3 regions of the Streptomyces sp. CC0208 genome follow, and region 3 is predicted to be linked to each of the others. Evidence: riboswitches for the same ligand, from Rfam matches in the RefSeq annotation. Region 3 holds a riboswitch; each other region holds the start of a gene.
The links. A riboswitch is a leader RNA that binds a small molecule or an ion and turns the genes downstream of it on or off. The one in region 3 is predicted to bind thiamine pyrophosphate.
Positions count from the first base shown of each region.

Region 1 (4,122 bases), 4.0 Mb from region 3:
CCCCGTCGATGAAGGCGGCGGGGACGTGCAGCGCGCGGTTCTCACCACGGCGTACGGCGATGAGCTGGCCGTCCTTGACCAGCTGCCGCACACGCGTCACCTCGACATCGAGCATCTCTGCGATGTCGGGCAGCGTGAGCCAGGCGGGGACGAGAGCATCGATCTTTGCGTCAATCTCGGTCACGGGATTAAGCGTGCCATCCCGCACTGACAGTCGGAAGCCGGGGCGCCTCCGGCGGGGGAACAGGGGGCGCCCCGCACTGACAGTCGGAAGCCGGGGCGCCTCCGGCGGGGGAACAGGGGGCGCGAATGCCGGGGGATGACTCCGTCAGAACCAGGCGGGTCTCGACGCCCCGGCCCCACCCGACTCCGCCGCACAGATCGCAGCGACCCGCCCGAGATGCCACGCGCAGACCTGCGGCCACCCACCCAAGATGCCACCGCACAGACCACAGCGAACCACCCGACATACCGCGCACAGACCCGCGGCCACCCACCCAAGATGCCACCGCACAGACCGCAACGAGCCACCCGACATACCGCCGCACAGACCCGCAGCCAAGCACCCGAGACCCCACCGCTCAGACCCGCAGCCAAGCACCCGAGACCCCCACCACCCAGCCCCGCAGCCAAGCACCCGAAACCCCACCGTGAAGGGTCGCGGCTGTCGGCCGGGGAGGGCGCCCGGCCCTCGGCTACGCCGTCGCTGCCTTCAGGGGCCTCGCGGGGTCCACCAGCAGCGCCGGGTCCATCTCCGTGCCCGCCTCGATCAGGCGGCGGCCCTGCGCGAGGTCGCGGGGCCGGCCCACCGCCAGTAGGGCGACCAGGCGGTTCTCGCGCAGCCAGCACACCGTCCAGGCCGGGCCGGAGGGCTCGCCGCGCCACAGGGTCGTGTCGGCGGAGGCGTGGTGGCCGGCGTACTGGACGAAGCGGCCGAACTGCTCGGACCAGAAGTACGGGACCGGGTCGTAGACCGTGGGGGTCTCGCCCAGGATGTCGGCGGCCACCGTGCGCGGCCCCTGGAGGGCGTTGTCCCAGTGGTGGACCAGCAGGCGCTCGCCGTACCTGCCCGAGGGGAAGGAGGCGCAGTCGCCGACCGCGTACACGTCCGGCACGGAGGTGCGCAGGCGCTCGTCGGCGACGACCTCGCGGTGGGCGCCGAGTTCGATCCCCGAACCGGCGAGCCAGGCCGTGGCGGGCCGGGCGCCGATGCCGACCACGACCGCGCCCGCGGCCACCCGGGAGCCGTCGTCCAGGACGACCTCGCCGGGCTCGACGCGCTCCACGCGCGCGTGCGTGCGCAGCACGGCACCCGCGTCGGCGTACCAGGAGGTCATCGGCGCGGCCACCTCGGCGGGCAGTGCGCCCGCGAGCGGCCGTTCGGCGGCTTCCACGACCGTCACCGCGCAGCCCGCCTCGCGCGCGGCGGTGGCGAACTCGGCGCCGATCCAGCCCGCGCCGACGACCACGACGTCGTGCTGCCGGGCGAGCACGGGACGCAGCCGCTCGGCGTCGTCCAGGGTGCGCAGCAGATGCACCCCGGGCACGCCCTCCGTGCCGGGCAGCCGGATCGGTTCGGCGCCGGTGGCGAGGACCAGGACGTCGTACGGGAAGGGCCCGTCCTCGGTGTCCAGCTCGTGCGCCTCGGGGCGTACGCCCAACACCTCGCGGCCGAGCAGCAGTTCGATGCCGAGCGCCTCGAAGTCCACGTCGAAGGCGGAACCCTCGGCCTTGCCCAGCAGCACGGCCTTGGAGAGCGGCGGACGGTCGTACGGCTGATGGTGCTCCGCGCCGATCAGCGTGACGGTACCGCTGAAGCCCTGCTCGCGCAGGGCGACCGCGGTCTGCACCCCGGCCATGCCCGCGCCGACCACGACCACCCGCCGCTGCGCCTGCGTCTGCTCGCTCATTTGATCACCATAGCCAGCTGACAATCAGTCAGTCAGGAGTCGTGCGCGGTGACCTGCTCCACAACGCTTGTCCCGCGGCCCGGCTGCGACTCCCACTCCCAGGTCTCCTCCAGCCGCACCCGGCCGTCGGGAAGTTCCACGACCGTCGACACGCAGTGCCCGGAGGAGGTCGTTCCGTCGTGCTTGAGCTGCACGTAACGGAAGTCGAGCCGGTCCCCCGCGCGCGTGCCGACGAGATGTCCGCGGACGACGTCACCGCCCGCGTACTCGGCCCAGATCTCCCCGTCCTGCTCGTGGTAGGTGAACCGGGTCCGCGTCCCGACCTGACCTGGGGCCTGATCGGCCACCGGGGCGAGGACAAGGCCGTCGAGCGAGCGGGGCATGGCGGCGGGCTCCCTTACAGAGGCACACGAACACGGGCTAGGGTGGCCAACGTAGAGCACTCGCGGGAGCCCGGACGTACCGGGCTGAGAGGGAGGCTGGGCGGCCTCCGACCGTACGAACCTGATCCGGGTCATGCCGGCGAAGGGAGGGGCTGGACGCCCATGTCCTCACGTACGTCAGACGTCCTCGTCGTCGGGGGCGGCATCATCGGCCTGGTCACGGCCTGGCGGGCCGCGCAACGCGGTCTCACCACGGCCGTCGTGGACCCCGAACCGGGCGGCGGGGCCGCCCAGGTGGCCGCCGGGATGCTGGCCGCGGTCACCGAACTGCACTACGGCGAGCAGACCCTGCTGGGCCTGAACCTCGCCTCCGCCCACCGCTATCCCGCCTTCGTGGCCGAACTCACCGAGCTGACCGGACACGACCTCGGCTACCGCCGCTGCGGCACCCTCGCCGTCGCCCTGGACGCCGACGACCGCGCGCACCTTCGCGAACTGCACGCGCTCCAGCGGCAGTCGGGGCTGGAGTCGGAGTGGCTGTCCGGCCGGGAGTGCCGGCGCCTGGAGCCGATGCTCGCGCCGGGGGTGCGGGGCGGGCTGCGGGTGGACGGTGACCACCAGATCGACCCGCGCCGCCTCACGCGCGCGTTGCTGACCGCGTGCGAACGGGCGGGCGTGGTGTTCCACCGCATGTGGGCGCAGCGTCTGCGGGTCGCAGGGGACCGGGCCGCCGGGGTCGCCACCACGGACGGCCAGGAACTGGGCGCGGACCAGGTGGTGCTCGCCGCCGGAAGCTTCGGCGGCCGCCTGGAAGGGGTCCCGCAGGCCCTCCTGCCTCCCGTACGGCCCGTCAAGGGGCAGGTGCTGCGGCTGACCGTGCCGCCGCGCCACGCGCCCTTCCTGAGCCGTACCGTGCGGGCGATCGTGCGCGGCAGTCACGTCTACCTGGTGCCGCGCGAGAGCGGCGAGCTGGTGATCGGCGCGACCAGCGAGGAGCTGGGCTGGGACACGACGGTGACCGCGGGCGGGGTGTACGAGTTGTTGCGGGACGCGCACGAACTGGTCCCCGGCATCACCGAGCTGCCGCTGACGGAGACCCGCGCGGGACTGCGCCCGGGCTCCCCGGACAACGCCCCGCTGCTCGGCCCGACGGAACTGCCCGGGCTGGTGCTCGCGACCGGCCACTACCGCAATGGCGTGCTGCTCACGCCGATCACCGGGGACGCCATGGCGCACGTCCTGACGACGGGTGAACTCCCCGATGTGGCGCGCCCGTTCACCCCGAGGCGATTCGCCGCCACGGGACTCCTGGAGCAGCCGGCATGAACATCTCCGTCAACGGGGAGCCGCGGGAGTTCGCTCCCGGCACGGCTCTCGACACCGTGGTGCGGGCGCTGACGCCGGCGCCCTCCGGGGTGGCCGCCGCGCTCAACGAGACCGTCGTCCCGCGCGCTCAGTGGCCCTCGACGTCCCTCGCCGAGGGAGACCGCGTGGAAGTCCTCACCGCCGTCCAAGGAGGCTGACCCATGGCCGACGATCCCTTCGTCATCGGCGGTACGTCCTTCTCGTCCCGGCTGATCATGGGCACGGGCGGAGCGCCCAGCCTGGACGTGCTGGAGCGGGCGCTGCTCGCCTCCGGCACCGAGCTGACGACCGTCGCGATGCGCCGGGTGAACCCCTCGGTGCACGGCTCGGTGCTGTCCGTACTGGACAAGCTCGGCATCCGGGTGCTCCCGAACACGGCCGGCTGCTTCACCGCCGGGGAGGCCGTCCTGACGGCCCGCCTCGCGCGCGAGGCGCTCGGCACCGACCTGGTCAAGCTGGAGGTC
Region 1 is NZ_CP031969.1:6,532,165-6,536,286, reverse strand. It holds gene D1369_RS30050 (Rv2175c family DNA-binding protein) at 1-184, opposite strand, end outside; gene D1369_RS30045 (FAD-dependent oxidoreductase) at 696-1,910, opposite strand; gene D1369_RS30040 (hypothetical protein) at 1,943-2,293, opposite strand; TPP riboswitch at 2,346-2,458, shown strand; gene thiO (glycine oxidase ThiO) at 2,456-3,619, shown strand; gene thiS (sulfur carrier protein ThiS) at 3,616-3,816, shown strand; gene D1369_RS30025 (thiazole synthase) at 3,820-4,122, shown strand, end outside.
Region 1: another riboswitch for thiamine pyrophosphate. It lies ahead of thiO (glycine oxidase ThiO); the one in region 3 lies ahead of D1369_RS11470 (thiamine ABC transporter substrate-binding protein).

Region 2 (4,122 bases), 1.9 Mb from region 3:
TCCAGGCCCCCTCTCACCGCCTGCGCCGCCGCCCCTTCCCACCACGTCCAACCGCCGGGCGACTGCCGGCGGTCCCCGCGCTCGCACTCGTCGCCGGTACGGGCGTGGACGCGCCCGTACCCGCCGCCCCCGTACCCGCCGCCCCCGTCCCCGGTCGGTCGGCCGAGACCACCAGGGCCGCGAGGACCGTGGTGACCGGTACCGAGGCGACGAGGCCGATCGAGCCGACCAGCGTGCGCACGATCTCCTCCGCCACCAGCTCGCTGGTGGCCACGGTCCCCACGCTGGACTGAGCGATGGAGAAGAGCAGCAGCAGTGGCAGCGCGGCACCGGCGTAGGCGAGGACGAGGGTGTTGACGACGGACGCGATGTGGTCGCGGCCGATCCGGATGCCCGCGCGGTACAGCCCACGCCAGCCCATCGTCGGGTTGGCCTCGTGCAGTTCCCAGACCGCCGAGGTCTGGGTGACGGTCACGTCGTCGAGGACACCGAGCGAGCCGATGATGACGCCGGCCAGCAGCAGACCGCTCATGTCGATCGACGGGAACAGCCCGTGGATGAGCCCGGTGTTGTCATCCGTGTTCCCCGTCAGCGCCGCCCAGTTGATGAACAACGAGCCGAGGACGCCGATCAGCACCAGGGAGATCAGCGTGCCGAGGACCGCCACGGAGGTTCTGGCCGACAGACCGTGGCACATGTAGAGGGCGATCAGCATGATGGCGCTCGATCCGACCACCGCCACGAGCAGCGGGTTCGAGCCCTGGAGGATCGCGGGCAGGACGAAGAAGTTCAGCAGCAGGAAGCTGACGGCCAGCGCGATCAGCGCCATGACACCGCGCATTCGCCCGACGACCACAACGGCGAGCGCGAAGATGCCGGCGAGCAGCGCCATCGGGAACCCGCGGTCCACGTCGGTGACCGAGTACTGCAGGTCCCTGGGCGCGGAGGGCTCGTACGCGACCACGACCTTCTGGCCCTCGTGCAACTGCCGCGACTGGTCCGGCTGGACGATCTCCGTGAAGGTGCGGCCCTTGTCCTTGCCGGTGTCGACCCGGATCGTCGCCTTCTTGCAGCTGCCGTTCGCCTGCTGCTCGGCGGACGAGCCCTCGGCGGTCGAGGTGTCCCCGGTCGGGGTCTCCCCCGAGGCGTTCACCGACTTGCAGCTGACGCTCACGACCTTGCTGACCGTCGCGTGCTGGGTCTGCCGGTCGAAGCCGACCCCGGTGCGTTCGTGCGCGGGGGCGCCACCGGGCCACAGCACCGCGAGTCCCACCACCACGGCTACCCCGAACGGGATGAGGATCGCCGCGATGACCTTGCGCAGGTGCTTGGAGACGGGAGTTGCCGGCCCGTGGCTGTGACTGTGCGAGTGGCCGTGCCCACCGCCGGAGCCGGGCCCGCTCTCATGTCCGTGCCCGTGCCCGTGCCCGTCACCGGAACCATGCCCGTCACCGGAACCATGCCCGTCACCGGAACCATGCCCGTCTCCGGAGCCATGCCCGTCACCCGAGCCGCCGCCGTAGCCGTCACCGTCATGGCCCCCGCCATCACCAAAACCGCCGCCGCCACCCGGACCACCACCGCCTTGGACACCGTGGCTCACACCCTGACCGTGGCCATAGCCATGACCACCGCCATGCCCGCCACTGTGCTCACGCTCGCGCTCGTGCCAGCCGCCGGCCCCGCCGGCCCCGTCGGCCCCGCCGTCTCCGAAGCCACCACGGGAACCGCTGCCGGGGCCGTGCCCAGGGCCGTTTCCGGAACCCGGCCGGCGCGGAGGCTCGGAGGGCGGGTACGGGGGCTGATGCGTCGTGGTCACCGCCCGATCATCGCAAGAACGAAAGGGGCCCTCTGTTCACCGCGCCCGAATTGACGCTAGCGTGGAGCCACCTTTGTACACGCGGGAGCTCGGAGCACCGGGCTGAGAGGGCGCTGACCTCCGTCCCAGCGATGTTTCACGTGGAACGTCATCTCAAGCGAGTGACGTTCCCCACGAAACGTCGGCAGACGGAAGCCGCTGCGTCGACCGCCGAACCTGTTACCGGGTAATGCCGGCGTAGGGAGTAGGTCTCATGACCATCAAGGACGCGCGCACGCCTGCCTCCGAGCAGAACGACGAGCAGAACGACCAGCTCGACACGGAGGCCGGGAAGTCCATCGGCTGGCACAAGGCGTACGTCGAGGGCTCGCGCCCCGATCTGCGGGTGCCGGTCCGTCAGGTGCACCTCACCAACGGGCAGTCGGTCACGCTGTACGACACCTCGGGCCCGTACACCGATCCGCTCACCGAGACGGACGTCCGCCGGGGCCTTGTGCCGCTGCGGGAGAACTGGATCATCGCCCGGGGGGACACCGAGGAGTACGCGGGCCGTCCCGTGCGCCCCGAGGACGACGGGATCAAGCACACCTCACCACGGGGCGGCCTCCGCAATCTCGACGCGGTCTTCCCGGGGCGGCCCCGCCAGCCGCGCCGCAGCCGTGACGGCAAGGCGGTCACCCAGCTCGCCTATGCCCGACGCGGTGAGATCACACCGGAGATGGAGTACGTGGCCATCCGGGAGAACGTCTCTCCCGAGGTGGTCCGCGAGGAGATCGCGGCGGGGCGCGCGGTGCTGCCGGCGAACGTCAACCACCCGGAGATCGAGCCGATGATCATCGGCAAGCGGTTCCTGGTGAAGGTCAACGCCAACATCGGCAACTCGGCGGTGACGTCCTCCATCGAGGAGGAGGTCGAGAAGATGACCTGGGCGACCCGCTGGGGCGCCGACACGGTCATGGACCTCTCCACCGGCCGCAATATCCACACCACCCGCGAGTGGGTGCTGCGCAACTCCCCCGTCCCCATCGGCACGGTGCCGCTCTACCAGGCGCTGGAGAAGGTCGACGGCCGCGCCGAGGAGCTGACCTGGGAGATCTACAAGGACACGGTCATCGAGCAGGCCGAGCAGGGCGTGGACTACATGACGGTCCACGCGGGCGTGCGCCTGCCGTACGTACCGCTGACGGCCAACCGCAAGACCGGCATCGTCTCGCGCGGCGGCTCGATCATGGCGGCGTGGTGCCTCGCGCACCACAAGGAGTCGTTCCTGTACGAGAACTTCGAGGAACTGTGCGAGATCCTCGCCGCCTACGACGTCACGTACTCGCTGGGCGACGGCCTCCGGCCCGGCTCGATCGCGGACGCCAACGACGAGGCGCAGTTCGCGGAGTTGCGCACACTGGGGGAACTCAACCGGATCGCGAAGCGTTTCAACGTACAGACCATGATCGAGGGCCCGGGTCACGTCCCGATGCACAAGATCAAGGAGAACATCGACCTTCAGCAGGAGATCTGCGATGAAGCTCCGTTCTATACGCTCGGCCCGCTGACCACCGACGTCGCGCCGGCCTACGACCACATCACCTCCGGTATCGGCGCCGCCATGATCGCCTGGTGGGGTACCGCGATGCTCTGCTACGTCACGCCCAAGGAGCACCTGGGCCTGCCCAACCGGGACGACGTCAAGACGGGTGTCATCACCTACAAGATCGCCGCCCACGCGGCGGACCTCGCCAAGGGACACCCAGGCGCCCAGGAGTGGGACGACGCCCTCTCCGACGCCCGTTTCGAGTTCCGCTGGGAGGACCAGTTCAACCTGGCTCTCGACCCCGACACGGCCCGGGAGTTCCACGACGAGACCCTCCCGGCCGAACCGGCCAAGACGGCTCACTTCTGCTCCATGTGCGGGCCGAAGTTCTGCTCGATGAAGATCTCCCAGGACATCCGCCGACGCCACGGCGACGGTCAGGAGGAGATCGAGGAGGGCATGGCCCAGAAGTCGAAGGAGTTCGCGGCGGCGGGCAACCGGGTGTACCTCCCGATCGCCGACTGACGCGGGCGAACCGTCGGCGGGCGGTCCGCGGGCAGGTCTTCGGCTTGCGCTCCCCGGGATGGGGGCGCAAGCCGAGGGGCTGTGCCGGGTGTTGTCATTCCGGCTGGTGTTCCGGCCCCCCGAAGTCCGGGCTGGTGTAGTCCGGGCTGGTGAAGCTCGGGCGGGCACCGGAGGCTCCGTCGTCCGGGCTGCTGAAGCCCGGGCGGTCGTAGCCGAGGCTGGGCATCCTGTTGGTCGGTGCGGGCGGGGC
Region 2 is NZ_CP031969.1:4,508,861-4,512,982, forward strand. It holds gene D1369_RS20670 (YibE/F family protein) at 14-1,603, opposite strand; TPP riboswitch at 1,891-2,080, shown strand; gene thiC (phosphomethylpyrimidine synthase ThiC) at 2,073-3,872, shown strand; gene D1369_RS20680 (membrane protein) at 3,967-4,122, opposite strand, start outside.
Region 2: another riboswitch for thiamine pyrophosphate. It lies ahead of thiC (phosphomethylpyrimidine synthase ThiC); the one in region 3 lies ahead of D1369_RS11470 (thiamine ABC transporter substrate-binding protein).

Region 3 (4,122 bases):
CGCCCTCATCGGCGTCTACGCGGCGGTCAGCACCTACCGCGGCCTGGACCCCGCCCGCCGTCGAGGACAGGCACTCCCGGTCACCCTCACCTGCTTCTTCTTCGTGGCCATCGGCCTCGCGGTCGCGGCGCTGGGCGTGTGGATCCTCTGAACGCGGTTCGCGGATGATCTGCGACACTGGTACAGCCATGCCTAAGCCCGGAGAACTCACTTTCGTCGCCCCCCGCGGAGCCAAGAAGCCGCCGCGGCATCTCGCCGACCTCACGCCTGCCGAGCGCAAGGAGGTCGTGGCGGAGATCGGGGAGAAGCCGTTTCGTGCCAAGCAGCTCTCGCAGCACTACTTCGCGCGGTACGCGCACGACCCGGCGGAGTGGACGGACATCCCGGCCGGGGCGCGCGGCAAGCTCCAGGAGGCGCTGCTTCCGGAGCTCATGACCGTCGTACGGCATCTGTCGACCGACCAGGGGACCACGCGCAAGACGCTGTGGCGGCTGTTCGACGGGACGCTCGTGGAGTCGGTGCTGATGCGGTACCCGGACCGGGTGACCATGTGCATCAGCTCGCAGGCCGGGTGCGGGATGAACTGTCCCTTCTGTGCCACCGGGCAGGCGGGGCTGGATCGCAATCTGTCCACCGCTGAGATCGTCCACCAGATCGTGGACGGGATGCGGGCGCTGCGGGACGGGGAGGTGCCGGGCGGGCCCGCGCGGCTCTCCAACATCGTCTTCATGGGGATGGGTGAACCGCTCGCCAACTACAAGCGGGTGACGCAGTCCATTCGCGCGCTCACCGATCCCGCTCCTGATGGGCTCGGGCTCTCGCAGCGGGGCATCACCGTGTCGACCGTGGGCCTCGTGCCGGCCATTCACCGGTTCTCCGACGAGGGCTTCAAGTGCCGGCTCGCGATCTCCCTGCACGCCCCGGACGACGAGCTGCGCGACACCCTCGTCCCCGTGAACACCCGGTGGAAGGTGCGCGAGGTCCTCGACGCCGGGTTCGAGTACGTCGAGAAGAGCGGGCGTCGGCTGTCCATCGAATACGCGCTGATCCGGGACATCAACGACCAGGCGTGGCGGGGGGACCGACTCGGACGGCTACTCAAGGGCAAGCCCGTGCACGTCAACCTCATCCCGCTGAACCCGACCCCCGGGTCCAAGTGGACCGCCTCCCGGCCCGAGGACGAGAAGGCGTTCGTCGAGGCCATCGCCGCCCATGGTGTGGCGGTGACCATCCGGGACACCCGTGGACAGGAGATCGACGGGGCCTGTGGCCAGCTCGCGGCCACCGAGCGGTAGTCTGACGACCGTACGTACGTACATCTTCATATCCGACAGGGGAGCGCCACAGCGCTGAGAGTGCGGCAATCGGGCCGCAGACCCTCTGAACCTCGCCCAGGTCATTCTGGGTAGGAAGTTCGGTCATCACCGTGAACAACAAGAAGTTCTGTGCTGTCGTCGTCGGCCTGGGCCTGGTCACGCTGTCCGCGTGCGGCTCGTCGTCCGACGACTCCAAAAGCTCCGGCTCCAAGACCGTCACCCTCGTCAGCCACGACTCCTGGGCCGTCTCCAAGAGCGTCCTCGCCGACTTCGAGAAGAAGTCCGGCTACCAGGTCAAGGTCCTGGAGGACGGCGACGCCGGGCAGGCCGTCAACAAGGCCATCCTCACCAAGGACAACCCGCAGGGCGACGTCTTCTTCGGCGTCGACAACACCCTCCTCTCCCGCGCGCTCGACAACGGGCTCTTCCAGTCGTACGAGGCCAAGGGCGCCGACCGGATCAAGGCCGAGTACCGGGTCGACCAGGACAAGCACCGGGTGACGCCCATCGACAGCGGCGACATCTGCGTCAACTACGACAAGGCCTGGTTCGCCGAGCACAAGCTCCAGCCGCCGACGTCGTACGACGATCTGGTCAAGCCCGCCTACAAGAACCTCCTCGTCACCGAGAACGCCTCCATCTCCTCGCCGGGGCTCGGCTTCCTTCTCGGGAGCGCCGCGAAGTACGGCGACGACGGCTGGCAGGGCTACTGGAAGAAGCTCAAGGCCAACGGCGTCAAGGTCGTCGACGGCTGGGAGCAGGCCTACAACGAGGAGTTCTCCGGTTCCGCCGGCGGCAAGAAGGCCAAGGCCGACCGGCCGCTCGTCGTGTCGTACGCCTCCTCGCCGCCCGCCGAGGTGATCTACGCCGACCCCAAGCCGAAGACCGCGCCCACCGGGGTCGCGCAGGGCACCTGCTTCCGGCAGATCGAGTACGCCGGGCTGCTGAGCAACGCGAAAAACACCAAGGGCGGCAAGGCGTTCCTGGACTTCCTGCTCACCAAGGAGTTCCAGCAGGACATGCCGCTCAACATGTTCGTCTACCCGGTCGTGGACGGCGCCCCGGTGCCGGCCGAGTTCACCGAGTACGGTCCGCAGGCCAAGGATCCCGAGACCATGGACCCGGAGAAGATCGCCGACAACCGTGACGACTGGGTCAAGTCATGGACCTCGCTCGTACTGAAGTAAGGCCCCGCCAGGGCGTCAGGAACGCGGCGGCCCGGCTCGGGCTTGTGGCCGTGCCCGTCGCGTTCTTCGCCGTCTTCTTCGCCTATCCCGTCGCCGCGATCGTCACGCGCGGACTGAGGGCCGGCGGGACCTGGCAGCTCGGCAGGATCACCGATGTCCTCGCCCAGCCGGACATCCGGCACGTCCTGTGGTTCACCACCTGGCAGGCGCTCGTCTCCACCGCGCTCACGCTCCTGGTCGCACTCCCCGGCGCGTATGTTTTCGCGCGCTTCGACTTCCCCGGCAAGCAGGTCCTGCGGGCCGTGGTCACCGTCCCCTTCGTGCTGCCGACCGTCGTCGTCGGTACGGCCTTCCTGGCGCTCGTCGGAAGGGGCGGCCTCACGGACGACCTGTGGGGCGTACGGCTGGACACCACCGTGTGGGCGATCCTGCTCGCGCACGTCTTCTTCAACTACGCGGTCGTCGTACGGACCGTCGGCGGACTGTGGGCCCAGCTGGACCCGCGTCAGGAGGAGGCCGCGCGGATGCTGGGCGCGTCCCGGCGCAAGGCCTGGCGGACCGTCACCCTGCCCGCGCTCGCGCCCGCCGTGGCCGCCGCCGCGCTGATGGTCTTCCTCTTCACCTTCACCTCCTTCGGCGTCGTGCAGATCCTCGGCGGGCCGACCTTCTCGACCCTCGAGGTGGAGATCTACCGGCAGACCTCCGAGATCTTCGACCTGTCCACGGCCGCCGTGCTGACGCTGATCCAGTTCGTCGCGGTGGGCGCGGTCCTCGCCCTGCACGCCTGGACCGTACGGCGCCGGGAGACCGCGCTGCGGCTCGTGGACGCGTCCATGACCGCCCGGCGGCCGCGCGGCGCGGGGGAGTGGGGGCTGCTGGCCGGGGTCGTCGGCAGCATCGCCGTACTGCTGTTCCTGCCGCTCGCCGTGCTGGTGCAGCGTTCGCTCGACGCCCCCGGCTTCGGCTACTACCGGGCGCTGACCCGTGGCGACGGCGGGGTCTTCCTCGTCGCGCCCATCGAGGCGGTCGGGAACTCGCTGGAGTACGCCCTCGCCGCGACCGCCATCGCGGTGGCGGTCGGGGGGCTCGCGGCGACCGCGTTGACACGGCGGGACGCGGGGCGGTTCGTGCGGGGCTTCGACGCGCTGCTGATGCTGCCGCTCGGGGTGTCCGCGGTGACCGTGGGCTTCGGGTTCCTGATCTCCCTCGACGAGCCGCCGCTGGACCTCAGACAGTCCTGGATCCTGGTGCCGCTCGCGCAGGCGCTGGTCGGGGTGCCGTTCGTCGTACGGACCATGCTGCCCGTGCTGCGGGCCGTGGACCACCGGCTGCGGGAGGCCGCGGCCGTGCTCGGGGCCTCGCCGTGGCGGGTGTGGCGGGAGATCGATCTGCCCATGGTGCGGCGGGCGTTGCTGATCGCGGCGGGTTTCGCGTTCGCCGTGTCGCTGGGCGAGTTCGGGGCGACCGTGTTCATCGCACGGCCCGACAACCCGACGCTGCCGGTCGCCGTGGCCCGGCTGCTCGGGCGGGCGGGGGACCTCAACTACGGCCAGGCGATGGCCCTTTCGACGATCCTGATGGTGGTGTGCGCGGTGGCGCTGCTGATCCTCGAACGGCTG
Region 3 is NZ_CP031969.1:2,568,436-2,572,557, reverse strand. It holds gene D1369_RS11480 (hypothetical protein) at 1-151, shown strand, start outside; gene rlmN (23S rRNA (adenine(2503)-C(2))-methyltransferase RlmN) at 189-1,295, shown strand; TPP riboswitch at 1,323-1,430, shown strand; gene D1369_RS11470 (thiamine ABC transporter substrate-binding protein) at 1,427-2,503, shown strand; gene D1369_RS11465 (iron ABC transporter permease) at 2,479-4,122, shown strand, end outside.